Regions from separate parts of the Dehalogenimonas loeffleri genome, predicted to be linked through region 1. Evidence: riboswitches for the same ligand, from Rfam matches in the RefSeq annotation. Region 1 holds a riboswitch; each other region holds the start of a gene.
The links. A riboswitch is a leader RNA that binds a small molecule or an ion and turns the genes downstream of it on or off. The one in region 1 is predicted to bind molybdenum cofactor.
Positions count from the first base shown of each region.

Region 2: it holds a riboswitch for molybdenum cofactor, as region 1 does, so the genes downstream of both, V8247_RS00940 (substrate-binding domain-containing protein) here and V8247_RS05675 (molybdopterin-binding protein) in region 1, are expected to answer to the same signal.
Region 3: it holds a riboswitch for molybdenum cofactor, as region 1 does, so the genes downstream of both, moaA (GTP 3',8-cyclase MoaA) here and V8247_RS05675 (molybdopterin-binding protein) in region 1, are expected to answer to the same signal.

Region 1 is NZ_CP146612.1:1,091,811-1,096,677, reverse strand. Features, by position in the region: gene V8247_RS05700 (ribonuclease J) at 1-351, shown strand, start outside; gene V8247_RS05695 (hypothetical protein) at 387-578, shown strand; gene ruvC (crossover junction endodeoxyribonuclease RuvC) at 607-1,107, opposite strand; gene V8247_RS05685 (YebC/PmpR family DNA-binding transcriptional regulator) at 1,108-1,860, opposite strand; gene V8247_RS05680 (DHA2 family efflux MFS transporter permease subunit) at 1,974-3,533, shown strand; gene V8247_RS05675 (molybdopterin-binding protein) at 3,563-3,769, opposite strand; molybdenum cofactor riboswitch at 4,250-4,386, opposite strand; gene pdxS (pyridoxal 5'-phosphate synthase lyase subunit PdxS) at 4,454-4,867, opposite strand, start outside.
Region 2 is NZ_CP146612.1:206,775-211,641, reverse strand. Features, by position in the region: gene V8247_RS00950 (ABC transporter ATP-binding protein) at 1-796, opposite strand, end outside; gene V8247_RS00945 (ABC transporter permease) at 801-1,517, opposite strand; gene V8247_RS00940 (substrate-binding domain-containing protein) at 1,526-2,452, opposite strand; molybdenum cofactor riboswitch at 2,529-2,672, opposite strand; gene V8247_RS00935 (electron transfer flavoprotein subunit alpha/FixB family protein) at 2,717-3,688, opposite strand; gene V8247_RS00930 (electron transfer flavoprotein subunit beta/FixA family protein) at 3,699-4,490, opposite strand; gene prmC (peptide chain release factor N(5)-glutamine methyltransferase) at 4,631-4,867, opposite strand, start outside.
Region 3 is NZ_CP146612.1:1,658,341-1,663,207, reverse strand. Features, by position in the region: gene V8247_RS08560 (MOSC domain-containing protein) at 1-100, opposite strand, end outside; gene moaC (cyclic pyranopterin monophosphate synthase MoaC) at 93-572, opposite strand; gene moaA (GTP 3',8-cyclase MoaA) at 578-1,567, opposite strand; molybdenum cofactor riboswitch at 1,593-1,713, opposite strand; gene V8247_RS08545 (leucyl aminopeptidase) at 1,780-3,279, opposite strand; gene V8247_RS08540 (ATP-binding protein) at 3,292-3,882, opposite strand; gene V8247_RS08535 (AMP-binding protein) at 3,957-4,867, opposite strand, start outside.

The sequences.
Region 1 (4,867 bases):
AACGTTTATGTTGACGGTATTTCCGTTGGTGATATTAATGGCGTAGTGCTGAGGAACCGTAAAATGCTGGCTCAGGACGGCATCGTGGTAGCCATCGTCACCCTTGACGCTGAATCCGGACACCTGGTCGTCCGGCCGGATATCGTCTCGCGGGGTTTTGTTGATCCGGACACCGGCAAGGCGCTCATTGAATCCAGCCGGGATCTGGTGGTAAAGATGTTTGATACGGAGACCCAATACGTTGCTGATTCGGCCGTTATTTCCAACAAGGTAAGGGACCTGCTGGCAAAATACTATTACGAAAAAACCCGGCGGCGACCGATGGTGTTGCCGGTATTGGTGACAGTTTAAGGATTGCCCGATTCCGGAATTACAGGGGGCTGATAATGTGGAAAATACCGGTTGGAATAGTCTCAGGCATAATAGGGATTGTGATCCTGATTAACGTGGTTCTGGAAACAGAATACGTTGCCTTTGCCGCTGAAAACATGGCTCTTCAAATGGTGGTAGCCATCGTGGGTTTGGCCTTTATCCATCTGGGTTACCGGCTTGTAACTTCCCGATGGTCCGGCAAGTAGGCTCGCTACCTTGGCAGCCCGGCTTAAATCAAGCCTGAGAAGCGCGAATGACCGCTGTCCTGCGGGCTTCCTGGATGTGGCACAAGGCACAGGCGAGAGCATCGGCGGCATCCGGTGAGGAGAGGGGTTCGGTCAACCGCAACTGCAGCATCACCATGCTTGTAACCTGGTCCTTGGTTGAGGCGCCGAAACCGGCAATATGTGATTTAATTAAAGCCGGGGGGTATTCAAAAACCTCCAGACCGGCATTGACCGCAGCCAGAATGGCCACTGTCTGAGCTTTGCCGATTGCCAGTGCAGAGCGGGCGTTTACTGAAAAAAACGGACTCTCCACGGCGGCACAATCAGGCTTGTGCAAGCGAATGACTTTTTCCAGTTCAGCATAGAGCAGTTTCAGGCGCTCCGGCACCGGCAGCTTATCAGAGCACTTCACCGTTCCGCTGGAGACATAGACCACCGAGGCCCCTTCGGCGTCAACGACACCGAAACCAAGACGCAGGGTGCCGGGGTCAACGCCCAAAACCCTCATCTAGGCAGCCTGAAACTTTTCCAGGGCCTCGGGAGAGAAATCAGCGTTGGAATAGACATTTTGCACGTCATCCAATTCTTCCATGGCTGTCAATAGCTTGAGCACCTGCATGGCAGTATCATCGTCCAACTCTATCTGGGTTTTCGGCTGCATGTCCAGGCCGGAATTTTCAATGGTCAGGCCTTTAGCCTCAATCGCCTGCCGGACGGCTTCCAACTGATCAGGTGCGGTAATAATTTCTAAATATTCTTCATCGGGTTTAACGTCTTCAGCCCCGGCATCAATGACTTCAAGGGTCAATTCATCAATATCCTGTCCGGCAGCCGGAACAGTTATGGTGCCTTTGGAATCAAAAATCCAGGCGACACAGCCGGCTTCGCCCATGGCGCCGCCGCTCTTGGTAAAAAGATGACGCACTTCCTGAATAGCCCGGTTACGGTTGTCTGATACCGCGTGAACCAGCACCGCCACACCACCCGGTCCGTAGCCCTCCAGGGTGAGTTCCAATAAGGTTTCGCCCTCAAGCTGTCCACTGCCTTTTTTAATCGCCCGGTCAATATTGTCGGAGGGCATGCGCGCGTCTTTGGCTTTTTGAACCGCCAGACGCAGTCTGGCATTCATATCAGGGTCCGGCCCGCCTTCTTTGGAGGCCAGGATGATTTCGCGGGAGAGTTTGGTGAAGAGTTGCCCGCGCTTGGCATCAGCCGCGCCTTTCTGGTGTTTTATGGTAGCCCATTTTGAATGTCCAGACATAGCTTACTCCTCGCGGGTTGTTTTCTACGTCCGCTATTCTAACATTTTAAACTGAAACCGAGAAGCTGGAACGTTTTGACAGTCTGGGGAAGCCCCTATAGAATTGGACTTCCATGATGAACCTGAAATCCACCGGCACCACACCAGCCCAATATAGTAAATGGCTGGTGCTGGCGGTACTTTCAGCAGCGCTGTTCATGATAAACCTGGATGTCACCATTGTGAACATCGCCCTGCCGGACATCATGGAACGACTGCCGGCCTCACTGGCGGACGCCGAGTGGGTGCTCAACGCCTATGTGCTGGTATTCGCAATACTGTTGATTACCATGGGCCGGCTGGGGGATATTTTTGGCCGCAAACGGCTTTTCACCGGCGGCCTGCTGGTATTCACCGTTTCTTCCCTCCTGTGCGGTCTGGCGCCAAATATCGGCTGGTTGATAGCCGGACGGATAGCCCAGGCAGCCGGCGGTGCGGCTATGATGCCGGCGACCCTCTCTATCCTGAACATTACCTTTCAAAGCGGTCAGCGGGGCCTGGCCATGGGCATCTGGGGAGCCTCGGCTGGCGCGGCGGCCGCACTGGGCCCGATCATCGGCGGCCTGCTGGTGGGGACACTGGGTTGGCAATGGGTGTTTCTGATAAATATCCCGCTGGGTATCGCGGCACTGGTGGCTGCGTTTAAAATAGTACCCGAATCATGTGACCCCAACGCCACTCGGAGGATTGATTTTCCGGGTATCATCGCCGCCACCATCGCATTAGGTGCCATTAGCTTTGCACTGATTGAGGGGCAAGCACTGGGGTGGACTTCGGTAGTGACGCTGGGATTATTCGGTGCCGGCATCATCGCGGCGGCGGCATTTTTGGTAATTGAAGCGAAAGCCCGCACACCCCTGATACCCCTGGTGTTTTTCCGCAACATCTCCTTTACCGCTGGCAACATTCTGGGATTAATTGTTATGTTCTGCCTGGTAGGCTTGATATTTCTTTCAGTGATGTATCTTCAGGCGATCAGGGATTTCTCCCCGATGGATGCTGGGCTGGTGGTGCTACCGCTATCATTAGCCTTAATGATTATTTCGCCGGTGGCCGGACGATTGGCAGACCGCCTGCAGATGCGTTTTCTGATGTCTGCCGGCATGGTAATGGTGGCACTGGCCTTCTCACTGTTGGCGCAAATAAACCCGGAGGTCCCCGCCGCAATGATGGCCTGGCCGCTGGGATTAGCCGGTTTGGGTTTGGGTTTGGTCATGGCCCCCCTCTCATCGGTGGTAATGGCCTCCGCTCCGCTGGCCCGTTCCGGAACGGCTTCCGGGATTCTGACCACCATGCGCCAGGTTGGTGCCACGCTGGGGATTACCGTGCTGGGGGCAGTGCTTCAATTCAACATGGTCAACAACCTGAGGATCTTTTTTGAAGGTATCCCTTTTATGCCGCAAACGGCCAAGGACGCCATTTTGAAGGGCGTGAGCGAAGGCGGAATGGCTGGAGCGGTCACCTCGGACGCTCCGGAATTTTTAAAAACGCTGATCAGTCAGGTGATGACGGAGCAGTTCTCTCTGGCGTTAAGTTCCGCCATGACGGTAGCCATGTGGGTTTGCATCGCCGGAGCGGCGGCGGCGTTATTTATCAATTATCACCCGAGGCGCACCACAACGGCAGCAGCTTAAGCCAGCCACCATAATCAAAACCGCCGACGTTAAAGTTCCTTAGCAACCATTACTTCGGTTGATTTGATAATGGTAGTTACCGTATCACCGACTTTGAGATTCATTGATTCAACGGAAGCGAGGGAAATTAAACTGACAATTTCCATCCCGCCGGCTTCAACAACGACTTCAGCCATCACCGTGCCTAATTTAACGTTTTTAATCGTGCCTTTGAATTGATTTCGAGCGCTGATCATAATAATCCTCCCGCCAAGTTTCATATGTCACTATTATACACCATAGTATATGATTTTGAACCGGCTGCGATTGAAATTGTTATTCCAGAGGGCTGAAGAGTGGGGAGCGGAACGAGCGTGAATTTGCTCCAGCAGAAATCCTGATGTCTTACTTATCCCGAGGCATGCCGGTGCCTTGAATAATAGAGTTCCCTGCTGATAATTGACTGTAAACAAGTTAAATTCCCAACCTGACAAGTCAGTGTTGGCAGCTGATTACCTCTGCTACAACCGATGTCCGCCGGGAGGGTACTCGGCATAATCGGGAGACTTGCGGTAACCGTCTGCAATCGCCCTGTTCCGCTCCCTGAAATAAACCTCCGCGCATTATTTCTTGCGCCGCACAGAGGCAACTCTCCGGCATATCAGGAAAGGTCTCAAATGAAACCAATGAAAACAAAAGGAGACACCTACGAAATAGGCATCTCCACACACGAATAGATTCTTTTCATCGGCTCTCCTTTCCAAATACGGGAGGCACCGGCGTTTCCACCTGTACCCTTGGAACCTTTCGGTTCACCGGTCACGGAACCATGACTTGCGCGGTAGGTTACCGCAACTCGAAGAGTTGCCGCCTTTCCGGCGGAAGTTAGTAGATTCTAAACCAAATACTAATAGCTGTCAACGAATGGGGGAAGGAACGGCCTACCAGCCCCTTTTGGCCATCAGCTGGTCGACAGGTATCTGGCCGATTTCCAAACCGTGCATCGCCTCACCCAGGTTTTCTGAAACTTCGGCGATGATAGCCGCATCCTGATAGTGAGTAGTGGCTTTAACCACGGCTTTGGCACGCTTGGACGGGTCCGCCGATTTAAAAATACCGGAGCCGACAAAAACACCCTCAGCTCCGAGTTGCATCATAAGCGCTGCATCAGCCGGGGTTGCAATACCGCCGGCGGCAAAGTTCACGACCGGCAGCTTGCCGGTTTGATGCAACTGCTGAACTAATTCAAATGGTGCATTAAGCTCCTTGGCCAGCGCCGTCAGCTCCTCAGGCGGTGCCGCTACCACTCGCCGAATTCCAGCCTGGACCGCGCGCATATGGCGGACAGCTTCAAC
Region 2 (4,867 bases), 890 kb from region 1:
CTGCCTGGATGGCCCGGCCGGCGGCGGCCACGGTGAACAGTCCGTTGTCTGCGGCGGTGACTGTGCCGCTGAGGATGTTTTCCACCCCGATGAATTCGGCCACGGCGCGGCAGGCCGGCGCCATGAATATCTCCTGGGCCTGGCCCAGTTGCAGTAGTTTTCCGGCTACCAGCACACCAATGCGGTCGGCCAGCCGCTGCCCCTGAGCCAGGTCATGCGTAGTCATGACCACGGTCAGATTCCGCGCCTGGATCACGCTGGAAATGAGTTCTTCAACCATGACGGTGGACTGGGGGTCAAGATTGGCCGTAGGTTCGTCCAGAAATAATAATTCCGGGCGGGTGACCAGTGCCCTTGCCAGTGCAACACGCTGAGTTTCACCGCCGGACAGCGTTTTAGCGTGACGGTTGATATAAGCGTCCATCTTAACAAGAGCTAAAGCCTCATGCACCTGCGCCTTGATGACGTCCTTTTTTATGCCGCGCCAGCGCAACGGCTGAGCAACATTGTCAAAAACACTGGTGGTAAAGACCAGCGGCTTTTGATGTACGAATGCCATACGCCGGCGCAACGGCAGGCGATCTGTTTTATTATTCACTGTCTGGTTGAAAATGCTGATGCTGCCGGATGATGGGATTTCCAGCAGATCCAGCAGTCGGATCAGCGTACTCTTACCAGCTCCTGAAGGGCCGATGATGCCGAGTGTTTCGCCGGGTTCAACTTTAAGGTCAACATCTCGCAGGACCGTGGTTTCGTTGTAGGATTGGGTTAACCCGCTGGTTTCAATAATCGGCATCGGCTTATTCTATCCGTCTGACTTTATATTTGGTCTCATGCTGTTGCATCCAGCCCAGAGTAAAATTAATAATCAGTGCAATCACCAGTAATATTATACCAAGCGCGATTGACAACTCAATATCACCGCGTCCAGTTTCCAGCGAGATGGCCGTGGTCAGCACGCGGGTATAACCGCTGATATTGCCGCCGATCATCAGTGCCAGGCCGACCTCGGAAATAGCGCGGCCGAAACCCAGAATGAAGGCGGTAAATATGGCGAACCGCGCTTCTTTAACCATCAGAATACCCATTTGCAGCCCGCTGGCACCCAGCGTTACCGCCGTTTCCCGGGCCTGTCGGTCAATACCTGAATGAGCGGAAATTACCAGACCGAGCATAAGCGGTGTTACCAATAATGCCTGACCGATAATCATGATGGTGGGGGTGAACAACAGCCCCATTTCACCCAACGGTCCGGTCCGGGAAAAAAACAAGAAAACCAGAAGACCTACCAGTACTGTCGGCAGGCTGAAAAGCGTGTTGATGAAGCTGATCAGCAGGGATTTACCAGGGAAGGTATTGTGAAATATCAATGCCCCCAGCGGCAGAGCTACCATAGCCGCGATGAGGCTGGAGGTCGCTGAAATACTCAGCGACCTCCAGGCGATCTCAATCACTTCAGAGTCAAGTGAGAAAATAAGCTCAAGCGCTTTTTGCAGACCCAGCCAAATAGCTTCCACAATTTTCCTTATTCAGTCGGTTCGATACCGTAGGTGGGTTTAAAGAGGGGTGCTCCGTAATCTTTAACCCCGTATTGTCCGATAATATCCTGAATTTCCTTGGACATCAACCATTCAGCCATAATCTGTGCCGCCTCGGCATTCCTGACTCCCACAACTTTATCAGGATTTACCGGAATGGCGGAATAGACATTAAGAAGAATGGAACCGGTGTCGACAATCGCAGCCAGACCGGTGTTGCCTTTGTAGGCTAGGAACGTTCCCATGTCTGATATAGTGTATCCCTGAAGTTCACTGGCCATCAACAAAGTGGGGCCCATACCGCGACCAGCCTCCACATACCAATCGCCGGCTTGCCGAATATCGGCATAGTTGAATCCGGCGGCAGCCCAGATAGCCTTTTCCTTGGCATGGGTCCCGGAATCATCACCACGGGAGATGAATTTGGTGCTTCCTGATTCAGCCAGTTTCTGGAAGGCAGCCTCAGGCGACAGGCCTTTCAACCCTAAAGGGTCATTAGCCGGGCCGACGATGACAAAATAGTTCGAGGCGAAGGCCGAACGCTCGAGACCGTAGCCGTCAGCGATAAACGCCAGTTCTCTGGTCTTGTCGTGAACGGCGATCAGATCAACATCACCGCGTTTACCGTATTCAATAGAAATACCGGTACCGGCATAGAGAACATCAACCTCAACTCCGTACTTGTCTTCAAACATGGGCTCCAGTAATGACCACAAGCCGGTATCATAAAGACTGGTTGTGGTGGCGATGCGCAACCGGATGGAGGGATCCAGAATGGATAACCCTTCATCAGTAGTTGCCGTGGGCTGAATGGTAGGGTCGGGGTTACCAGTTCCGCAACCGACTGTGCTGATTGCGACCAGCATCGCCGCAAACAACACCGTTGATAATTTTAGCCAAAACCTTTTCATCATTAAGTTCCTTCAACAATAATATTTCCGTAGAAACAAAAACACCTCTTTTTTAAGGAGGTGCGCGGCCAGACAATACCCCAGTCATGGCTACTCTCCTTTCCAAATCACGGGAGACCGCCCCGTTTCCGAGGCGACCCTTGGGGTGGTCAATCCACCCGCCGTTCCCGGCACCATGTCTTAAAAAGATTTAGGTTCCAGGAATTCAGAGATCAATATTCAATTATGGCAGCATATTAGCACATGGTACTAATACCGTCAACCGGGTTAATTCCCGGTCAGCTCCCTGACCTTGACGGTCAGCGCCGGTAAGACCTTTTTCCAGTCAGCGACAATGCCGTAGGTTGCCGAATTAAAGATGTTCGCCTCCGGGTCCTTGTTGATGGCCACGGTTGTTTTAGCACCGGCGACGCCGGACAGATGCTGAGATGAGCCGGAAATGCCTATGGCGATATACAGGTCAGGGGCGATGACTTTGCCGGTAATGCCAATCTGGGCGCTTTCCGGCCACCAATCCTGGTCACAGGGCGGCCGGGAGGCACCGACGCTGCCGCCGACCAGGTCTGCTAATTCCTTGAGCTGGGCAAAACCCTCCGGTCCGCCGAGACCGCGACCGCCGCCGATAACGATTTTAGCGTCTTCAATACGCAGCCCTTCCTGTTTGACTTCAAAGCGCTCCACCAGGCAAACACTGCATTCATCAGCCGGTAAAGACAATTCGGTTATTTCGGGTGTTTGACCGTTGCCGGCTGCCGCCGGTTCAAAGGCTTTGGGACGGATGGTGATGATTTGAGGCTCGGTTTCAATGACATAATCTGCCAGAGCGTTGCCGCCGTACACCGGGCGGGTAATGACCGTTTGGCCGTTCTCGTTTTTCAGACTGACGACATCGGTCACCGCGGCAGTTTGTAACGCCGATGCCAGCATCGGCGCCAGGTCCCGGCCCAGGTCGTCCTCGGCCATGATTATGAGGTATGGTTTCAACGCGCTGACGGCGCTGATGACGGCGTTGATAACCGTACCCGGCAGGCGTTCTGCGGTTTCAATGGCAAAAGCCCGGCTGACGCCGAAGGTGCCGGTTTCAAGGGCCGCCGCCGCGGTCCCGGTACCGATGACGGCGGCATTGACCGCCCCGGCAGGTGCTGCCGACGAAGCAGCACCGAACAGTTCCGCGGCTGAGGCGGCAGTTTTACCGTCAGCGGCGGTAGTGATGATTAAAATACCTTTGTTCTCGCTCATTATTATCCTCTTAGACCAGTTTCAGTTCGCGCAGTTTGAGCGCCAGGTTAACGCCCTGTTCTTCCGGAGTGTCGCCGGGGATGGCTTCACATTTGGAATCCCGGGCCGGTTGATAGAGCCGGAGCAGTTTGACCCGGCCGGCGGCGCCGGTAGCAGCCCCGATGTCCGCGGCCTTCCAGTACAGTGGTTCCTTCTTCTTGGCCGCCAGCACGTTTTTGATATTAGGCAGCCGCAGCTTGCCGATTTCACTGGAGACGGTGACCAGGGCCGGCAACGGCGACTCAATCACATCGTACCCGGCGGTGGTGACCTTTTCCACGCGTAGTTTGCCGCCGGTCAATTCAATCTTACGAACACGGCTGACCACCGGCAGATCCAGTTCACCGGCCAGCAACAGCCCCGCCTGGCCATTATCCCAGTCGGACGCCTGACGGCCGGTCAGAATGATATCAAAGCTACCTGTTTTCCTGACCGCCAGACTCAGGGCTGCGGCAAGACCGGCGCAGTCCATGTCGGTAAACTGCGGGTCATCTACCAGAATAAGCTCATCGGCGCCCAATGCCAGGGTTTTCTTAATCAGATCCTTATTCAGGCCGCTGCCCAGACTGACGGCTTTGATGCGGCTGCCGGGGTTGACGTCCTTGAGTTTAAGCGCTGCTTCCAGAGCGTGTTCGGAATAGGGGTCAATGACCGGGGCTACATTGGCCGGGGGCACCACTTTTTTGGCGACGGGGTCAATCTTAAAGCCGGCCGGGGGGATTTCCGGGTCAGGAATCTGTTTTACCAGAACGATGATATCCAAAATTGCCTCCGAGGTTATTATTGAACGATTGGTCAATGAATTACTAATTTAACACCGCGACGGGTATCGGGTCAAATACTGCCGGGCAGGCGCCACAGTTTGATTATTGAGGGAGGTCACCGAGGGGTTAAGCCTCAGATTCAGCCGTTGATCCGGGTGACTGAAAGGCGTTCCAGCGGAATGAAGTCGTGGATAATGTCGGTCCGGCTTCCCGGCAGGGATTGGCTGAGGATGCCTTTGACCGCGTCTGCCTGGCCGGTGCCGAATTCCAGCATCAGCCAGCCTGGTTTGCGGCTGAGGGCGGCTACCTGGCTGACCAACCGGCGGATGATGTCCAGCCCGTCCGGGCCGCCGGCCAGCGCCAGTTGCGGTTCAAA
Region 3 (4,867 bases), 570 kb from region 1:
CGCCTTGAAGGCCGTAATCTGTTTCTAAAACACCGCAACCGATATCCTTCTTCTTGGTGCCCTTTTTTACGCTGGCGCATACCGCGATAATCTTACCCATCAACACTTCTCCTGTAGGTGCCGCTTTTGCCGCCTTCTTTCATTTCCAGGCGGGTTTGTTCAATGGTCATGCCCTTGTCTACTGCTTTACACATGTCATAAATTGTTAGTGCAGCCACGGAAGCACCCGTCAAGGCTTCCATTTCTACTCCGGTCTGCCCGGTAGTTCTGACTTCCGTCATGATCTTGATGGTAGTCTCGCCCTGATATTCAAAATCAACGGTGACTGAGGTGATTAGCAAAGGGTGACATAACGGGATTAATTCCGGCGTTTGTTTAACCGCCATGATACCGGCGATACGCGCCGTGGCCAGGACGTCACCTTTTTTTATCTGGTTCTCCCTGATCAGACGCAGCGTTTCCGGCTTCATACGGATAAAAGAGACGGCCGTTGCCCGCCGGTTGGTGACGGCCTTGGCGGTCACGTCCACCATATGAGCCTGACCGTTTTCGTTCACGTGTGATAATTCCATCAGCATCAGCCCCCGATCTGCCTCATCTGCCGGCCGCCCACCGCCATTTCCTCCAGATTGTGCCGTTCCGGTTTCGCCATGACGGCTTGAAGCAGCAGGTCTTTGATATCCTGCTCGGTACCGCCCCTGCGTATAACGTTTTTTAAGTCTAATTCAGTATCATTCAACAAGCAAGGGCGCAATTTGCCGTCGGCAGTCAGCCGTAATCGGTTGCATTGTCCGCAAAAACGATGGCTGATAGGCCGGATAAACCCGATAGTCCCCTGGCCGGATCCGAAACTGTAATAGTTCGCCGGCCCGGCGCCGCTGATACAGCATGCCCAGAGTTGTCCATTTTCGGCTTCAATCCTATCCTTGATTTCCGCGACCGATAGAACCTTGGAATTGTCAGAACCCTCAAACGGCATATATTCAATAAAACGTACATGCCAGCCTTCATATTTGGCTTTTTGGGCGAAACTCGTTATCTCGTCGTCGTTAATGCCCGGCATGACCACCATGTTAACCTTGATGGGGGACAACCCGACGCGATGGGCCTCTTCAATTCCTTCAAACACCCGGTCCAGTTGTTCACCACCGGTTATCCGGGCGAATCTGTCCGGTAAAAGAGAATCCAGAGATACATTGATGCGTTTCAAGCCGGCCTTTTTCAGGTCAGCCGCCTGGGTTTTGAGCAGCGTGCCGTTGGTTGTCAGTGAAACATCATCAATATTAGGTATGACTGTTAAAAGTTTAATCAAATTGGACAGCGCCGGACGGACCAGAGGTTCGCCCCCGGTCAACCGGATGTGCCTGACTCCCATACTTGCGGCTACGCGGGTCACGGCAGCAATTTCTTCGTAAGAAAGTATGTCGTTGTGAGACAGATGATCCAGTCCGCCGTCGGAACAATATACGCAACGCAGGTTGCAGCGGTCAGTCACCGAAATTCGGAGATAATTAATGCGCCGGTTATAGGCATCTAAAGTGCCGGTAATGCAACTGGCTTCAGTCACGACTAAAAAAGCCTCCAAAAGAGGCGGCTGAATATTCCGCCCTTCTTTCCAAATACGGGAGGTGCCGCCGTTTCCAACGACGCCCTAAAGGTCGTCGGCCATGCCGTTTGGGATTAGGCCTAACGACTCGAAGGGAAACTAGATATATTCTATCACCCGGTACTAGTACCCGGCAAATACGATTATTTTCCCGCTTGAATCAATTTAAAATTTTAGACTGGGATCAGCATTTCCGCCAGATTAACCAGTGTCGCTACCGGCACGCCGCTGCTGCCTTTGGTCAAGTGGCCTTTTTCCTTATCCCCCCAGGCGGTACCGGCGATATCCAGGTGAACCCATGGTGTCTGGGGATTGATGAACTCTGACAGAAACAGTCCGGCGGTAATGGTGCCGGCAGGGCGGCCGCCGACATTTTTAATATCGGCATAATCACTCTTGTATTGGTCGCGATATTCATCCCAGCCCGGCAACTGCCAGACGCGTTCGCCGGCGCTTTCACCGGCTTTAATCACTTTTTGCAACAGGGCTTCGTTATTAGTCACCGCTGCGGAAGCCTGAGTACCCAGAGCAATAATTACCGCTCCGGTCAGCGTAGCCACGTCAATCAGGGCTTTCGGATTTTCCCGATCAACAAACGTCAAAGCATCGGCCAAAATCAATCGTCCCTCAGCGTCGGTTGAAATAACTTCAACCGTTTTGCCGCTGTACATCTTGAGCACGTCGCCGGGCTTGAAGGCCCCGCCGTCCGGCATATTTTCGGTAGCAGGTACTGCGGCGATAACGTTCAACGGCAATTTCAAGCGGCCGATGGCACTCATGGCGCCGATTACCGATGCGCCGCCGCTCATATCAAATTTCATCTCCTCCATTTTTTCGGACGGCTTGATGGATATGCCGCCGCTGTCAAAGGTCAGGCCTTTACCTACCAAACCGAGGTCCCAATCGTTTGCAGTACGTCCTTTGTAACGGATGACAATCAGTTTCGGTGGATTAACGGCTGATGACCCGCTGGATACCCCCAGCAGTCCGCCCATGCCCATCTTGACCATATCGGCTCGTTCCAGGACTTCAACTTTTAGACCCGGAATGCTGGTTAGTTTCAGTGCGGCCTCTGCCATATGCGCGGGAGTCATATGGTTTGAAGGTTCATTGGCCATGTCACGGGCCATGACGATTCCATCAGCCACCGCTTGTCCTTTCTTCAGCCCCTGTTCAAAAGCTTCAGCGGTGAAATCTCCGGCACCGATAACCCCCACCGATTTTAGCTGGCCGTATTCCGGTTCTTTGGTCTGATGCCGGGTAAACCGGTATGTCCCCAATAAAGCCCCCTGAGCGATTGCCGAACCGGTCTGTTCGCCGGTCATACCGGTTTTCGGCAGGGCGATAACCAGTTCATAGCCATGAGCGCGTTGTACGGCACGGCAAGCATCTGCAACAGCCGAGCGTAAACGCGCCAGTGTGAGAATGTCCTGTTTACCCAACCCCAGTACGATGAATTTACCAGTACCGGTAGGAGCCAGACCATGAATCGTGGTCAGTTCACCGAGTGTTCCCTTAATTTCCTTCTTTTGCCGCAGTCGTTGAATTAGTTGAACCAGTGACTTGTCCCAGTTTGTTGCTTCGCTGTCGTCCGTGGTAATTTCAAAAACCCCCACGATAACTGCATCCGCTTGAATCTGTTCAAATTCGGTGGTAATTAGTTTGATGTCCATGAAGCCTCACTTTTATTTAATGGCGATGTCGCCGGCGATTTTGGTAATAAGTTCCGGGAGATCCGTGACCGGCGTCACGGTGTAATCGGGTTCTACCGGCGGTTCAAAATCCTCTTCCAGCATTTGATATACTTCCCAATCCGCATCGGAGATACACTCACCCTGTGCCCGGCGATCCATGATGCGTTCCCTGGCAATTTCTCTGGGTGTATCCAGATATATAATGATGATTCGGGCCCTGGTTTCTGCCGCCATTTGATACAGCGGACGACGGTATTTCCGGTTCAGATTTGTTGCGTCAATTAAAACGTTGTTATTTGAGTCCAGCAATTCGCGGGCAGCGGTGTGAATGGCTCTGAAAACCCGGGTATGCTCCCGCTGGGTGTAAGTGGGCTTTTTCAACAGAGTTTTGCGGATAAAATCACTTTGCAACACAGTTGCCGGAATCTTCCGAATCAGTCTGTCAACAAAATAGCTTTTTCCGCTGCCGGGCAAGCCGACCATGACGAATAATACCGGTTTTTCAGAGGCGGAATTAGGAAACAGCCGGACCGCCCGTCTAACTTTTTCAAGGTCGCGTTTTACCAGTGGATTGATAACCATTGATTAATTATACGCTGTTCTGTTGAATGTTAGAAAACCTTGCCCGACGGATAAAAGGACGGCCATGTTTGAAGTTAGTCCAGCAGACCGAAAGCGGCCAGATGGCCGTTGGAATGCCGTGGAATGTCGGTGACAAACAAAACCTTCTTGGGGCACTTGTAATTGGCTAGTCTGTCCAGACAATATTTTTTAACCTGTTGTTCAGTAATGTCGGCACCGGGGCGTAATTTTATCACGGCCAATACCACTTCACCGCGCATGCCGTCAGGATCCGGGATACCGGCGGCGGCGGCCTCGGCAATATCAGGGTGGGTATTCAATACGTCAACAATATCGGAAAAATAAATATTCTGACCTTTGGTGATGAGCATCGGTTTTTTTACGCCGGTGATATATAGTTCGCCATGTTCATCCTTAACCCCGATATCGTCGGTGAACAACCAGCCATCCCGGATATATCGGGCAGTCTCTTCCGGAAGATTGTGGTACGCCCGCATGACAGGCCCCTTGATAATCACTTCTCCAGGTTCGCCTGCAGCAACCTCCCGGCCGTCAGTATCAACCACTCTGACACTAAAACCCGGTATTGCAGTGCCGACACCGCCGCTGCGACCGGACCGGCTGACATCCTGACAGGTAACGTGGGTGGTGGATTCGGTTAACCCGTAATATTGGATCAAATACTTACCGGTTAGTTCTTCAAAATCTTTGATCACGCTGACGGGGATCGGGGCGCCGGCGCTGCCGCAAAATCTCAGTGTACTGACATCATATTTCAAGCCGTTGATTTTCAGATGATTCACAATCATGGCATGAATAAATGGTACCCCATGGAACATGGTGGCTCGTTCTCGTTCAATAGCGCATAAAACAGCATCAATGGAGATACCGCCGATCATAACTATGGAACTACCGGCGCTTAAACAGGCCATCATGATAATGGCGATACCCATCGTATGATGCAACGGCAAGGCGAACAGAATGG